2 regions of the Devosia sp. J20-27 genome follow, and region 1 is predicted to be linked to the other one. Evidence: predicted binding sites of a transcription regulator. Region 1 holds the regulator's gene; the other holds the start of a gene.
The links. Region 1 encodes LexA, which represses DNA repair genes until DNA is damaged. Its sites were predicted from a motif close to TGTTCNNNNTGTGTTCNG; they were not measured.

Region 2: the regulator LexA is predicted to act here: its motif matches at 856-873, upstream of AC0L4C_RS05340 (ImuA family protein).

What each region holds. Positions count from the first base shown of each region.
Region 1 is NZ_CM147875.1:2,887,510-2,889,706, reverse strand. It holds gene AC0L4C_RS14280 (transglutaminase-like cysteine peptidase) at 1-89, opposite strand, end outside; gene AC0L4C_RS14275 (hypothetical protein) at 41-475, opposite strand; gene lexA (transcriptional repressor LexA) at 724-1,449, shown strand; gene AC0L4C_RS14265 (2-dehydro-3-deoxygalactonokinase) at 1,646-2,197, shown strand, end outside.
Region 2 is NZ_CM147875.1:1,088,615-1,090,811, forward strand. It holds gene AC0L4C_RS05335 (FAD-binding and (Fe-S)-binding domain-containing protein) at 1-674, opposite strand, end outside; gene AC0L4C_RS05340 (ImuA family protein) at 887-1,747, shown strand; gene AC0L4C_RS05345 (Y-family DNA polymerase) at 1,677-2,197, shown strand, end outside.

The DNA.
Region 1 (2,197 bases):
TCCGAGCGATAGGCGATGGTGCGGTTGACTTCACGATTGATCAGCTTGAGGGCCTCGACCTGCGGCAGGCGCCGCGCCCGCTCGGCCACGGCCGCCAGTCTCGTCCGGCGGCGCTCTTGCAAAACCCGTTGGCGCAGAAATCGCTCGCCGAGACAGCTGCGGGCTTCACCTTGCCCCACTGGGCGAAGGCCGGCAGTTTCCCGATCGGCACGACCACCGACTTGAACACATTATAGTTCGGCGCCACCGTGCGCACCGGCGCCGTCACTTCCATGCGCGGCATCAGCGAGGCGGTGGCAAAGGCGTCATAGCTCGGCCGCAGCTTCAGCGAGGCAACATCGAACCGCAGTTCGTTGCTGGGCTCACTCGAGGGCAGACCCAGATCGAAACGGGCTTCTGCCGCCGGCATGCCCGATATCATGCCAGCCAGCAACGCCGCGGCAGCCAGGACAGATTTGTTTGTTGTTTTGAGCATTCTGCTCTCCCTGTTACGAGAGAGCCTAGTTTTGAAATTCTAAGACTATGCCAACTGGCATGCTCTATTTGGCATTACTTAAATCGATCAAAAGCAATCCATTAAGCTTGCCAAACCCTAAATCACGCTCGCGCCGGCTCGGCGAAGTCCCTGCATACCGAATATTTACCCCGGCTGTTGCAGAACAGAACTGGAACATCTATACATCGTTCAGCCTTTGTTCCGATTCTGCTCACGGGGCCTGCCAAATGTTGACACGCAAACAGCACGAACTGCTCATGTTCATTCATGAGCGCATGAAGGAGGCGGGTATTCCGCCCTCCTTCGATGAAATGAAGGACGCGCTCGATCTGCGCTCCAAGTCCGGCATCCACCGGCTGATCACGGCGCTGGAGGAGCGCGGCTTCATCCGGCGGCTGCCCAACCGGGCCCGGGCCCTCGAAGTGGTGCGCCTGCCCGACTCGATGAACCCCTCGCTTGGCGGCCGCAAGGCGCGCTTCGAGCCGAGCGTCATCGATGGCAGCCTGGGCCGTGTCTCGGCGCCACCGCCACGCGCCGCCACGGCCATCTCCACTGCCTCGGAGGCGGGCCGTCCGGTCACCATTCCGGTCATGGGCCGCATCGCTGCCGGTACGCCCATCGAAGCCATCCAGAGCCACAGCCACACCATCACCGTGCCGCCCGAGATGCTGGGCTCCGGCGAGCATTTCGCGCTCGAAGTGCGCGGCAACTCGATGGTCGAAGCCGGCATTTTCGATGGCGATACGGTGCTCATCCGCAAGCAGGACAACGCCTCGACCGGCGAGATCATCGTCGCCCTCGTCGACGACGAGGAGGCCACGCTCAAGCGCCTGCGTCGCAAGGGTAATTCCGTGGCGCTCGAGGCCGCCAACCCGGCCTACGAAACGCGCATCTTCCCACCCGACCGGGTCAAGGTACAGGGCCGCCTCGTCGGCCTGCTGCGCAAGTACTGAGCACGCAACTCTGACCCTCCCCGTGGGTCGTCTCTGGGCCGGTGGACAGCACCGGCCCTTTTTTTGTGCCCGCCACGTGCCGATCCGGGTCGGATAGTGCCCCGAACCGCAGAAATGACTGAACCACCTTCCGGAAATGCTGGAGCTTGGCCGCACAAAAGGCCAAACAGGGGGCAACCGACGGGAGGAGCAGGTTTTGGCAGGCACGGCAGACTGGATCGCAATCGACTGGGGCACGTCCAACCTGCGGCTATGGGGGATCGACGCCAGCGGCGACATCGCCTTTGCACGCAGCTCCGATCAGGGCATGGGCAAGCTGACGCCCGGGCAATATCCGGATGTGCTCGCCGCGCTGCTGGACGGCGCGATTGATCCAGGCACTGAAATCGATGCACTGATCTGCGGCATGGCTGGCGCTCGCCAGGGCTGGCTCGAGGCCCCCTATCTCGATGCCCCCGCCGATCTTTCCACTTTGGCCGCACGCGGCGTCACCCCCGATCTGCCCGGCAAGCTGCGCGCCACGATCCTCCCCGGTGTCTGCCTCAGGCGCGAAGGCGCCGAGGACGTCATGCGCGGCGAGGAGACGCAACTGCTCGGTCTCTCCGCCCTTCAGCCCGGTTTCGAGGGCCTCGTGGTCATGCCCGGCACCCATTCCAAGTGGGCCACCCTCAGCGGCCACCGGCTGGAGCGTTTCTCCACCGCCATGACCGGCGAACTCTTCGAGGTGCTGCGCACCCACTCGGTGCTG
Region 2 (2,197 bases), 1.8 Mb from region 1:
TTCTTGCGGATCAGCGCGACGAGTTCGGCATTGGCCGTCACCTCGTGATGCAGCGTCTGCAGATCGGCCAGCAGCACGGCATGGCTCTGGCGGAAGGCGGCAACCGACTCGGGATCGCCCGAATCGAGCACCGTGCCGTCGGTCAGCATGACGCGCAGGCGGCGCATGGTGTGGTAGGTATTGTAGGCGACGCCGCAGCACATGCCGGACGAGTTGTTGTTGACCACGCCGCCGATCTTGCAGGTGGCCTGGCTGGCCGGATCGGGACCGAGCTTGCGGTTGAAGGGTTTCAGCGCCTTGTTGGCATTGGCGACGATGATGGCCGGGCCGAGGGTGATGCGGTCGCCATTGTCGAAAATGCTCATCTTGCGCCAGCCATCGCCGAGCACGGCGAGCACGCCTTCGGTAATGGCCTGGCCGCTCAGCGAGGTGCCGGCGGCGCGGAAGGTCAGAGGCAGGCTTTCGGCGCGCGCGGCAGTCATGACGGCGCGGACTTCGTCCTCGGTATTGACGATGACCACCACGGCCGGGACCAGCCGGTAGGAGCTGGCGTCGCCCGAATAGGCATAGGTCATGAGCGGATCGGTCATGATGCGGTCCTTGCGGATCACGCCCACAAGGCGTGCCGCGACCCGCTTGCCGGCCTGGCTCTTGTCTCCCGCAATCGGCGCCATCTGGTTCAAGACTATCCCCTAAACTGGAATTCCAGATACCAGTCTAGACAGTTCGGGATGGTTTTGAAAGTCCCGGGCTGAGCAAATGTGAACCTGTTCCTCCTTGAAGCGACGGATGGGACGCCGGACCAGATTCCGCGCCATCGGCAAAGACTCCCGTTGACTCTGCAACCGAGTCTGATGTTCTCTATTTGTTCTCTGGCGTAACGAGAATGAAGGGAGCCCTCCCCATGCAGGGCGCGCATCGAACCACCCATCCGGATCTGGAAGCGCTGCGCTTGCGGATTGCGGCGATTGAAACGCGGCCGGTGCTGGCCGGCACGGCGCTGACGCAGCCCGGAACCGCGCAAGGCGTCCTGCCGCTGCCGGCAGGCGTGCTCACCGAGGTGTTTGCCGACGAACAGCGCGACAGCGGTGCGGCGCTGGGGTTTTCACTGGGGCTGGCGCGCGGCCTGCTGAGCCACCGGCGTTCGGCGCTGATCGTGCTGCAGCTGGCCGAGGAGGCGCAGGAAATGGGCGTCGCCTATGGCAGCGGGCTCAGCCATTTCGGGCTCGATCCGGAGCGGGTCGTGCTGGCGCGGCCCAGGACGATCATCGAACTGCTGTGGGCGATGGAGGAGGCGATTGCCTGCCGCTCGGTGGCGGCGGTGATTGCCGATATCGGCAGCCGTCACAAGGCGCTCGATTTCACCGCATCGCGTCGCCTCAGCCTGCGCGCAGCGAGCGGCGGGGCCTCGGTCTTTCTGGTGCGCTATCTGCGCGAGCGCGAGGCAAGTGCCGCAAAATACCGCTGGCGGGTGACCCCGGCGCCCAGCGGCGCCGTGCCGTTCGATGCTCGCGCGCCAGGGCCGCCGCGATGGCAGGCGCGCCTCGAAAAGGGACGGTTGCGCCCCGAACAGCCGGCTTCGGCCGATGGTGAAAACTACCTTCTGGATTGGACGGACGATGGCTTCGTTCTCGCTCACCCCCCGCGACACACCCAGGGTCCAGGCCGGCACGCTGCTGACGGCCGGCCGACGCTACCTCGCCCTCAACCTGCCACGCTGGGCGACGGACTGTCTCAAGCGAGCTGATCCGGCGCTGGCGGCCTCGCAGCGGCCGCTGGTGCTGTGGGAGCGGATCAAGGGCGGCATGCGGCTGGTGGCGATCGACAGCGTCGCCGCCGCACAGGGGCTCAAGTTCGACCAGGCGCTGGCGGATGCGCGGGCCATGGTGCCCGATCTGGAGATGCGGGAGATCGATCACGGCTATCTCGGCCAGGTGTTTGCCGAATTTGCCGACTGGCACTCCAATGCCAGCCCGATCGTGGCGGTGCAGACCGAGATGGCGCCCTATGGCGATCTGGTGCTCGATATCGCCGGGGTGACGCATCTCTTCGGTGGCGAAGCACAGATGCTCGACCGGCTGACCGGGCGGCTGCGCAAGCTCGGCTTTGCGGTGCAGGGCGCCATAGCCTCCACCGTCGGTGCGGCCTGGGCGATGGCGCATTACCGGCCGGGGGTCATCGTTTTGGAGGGGACCGA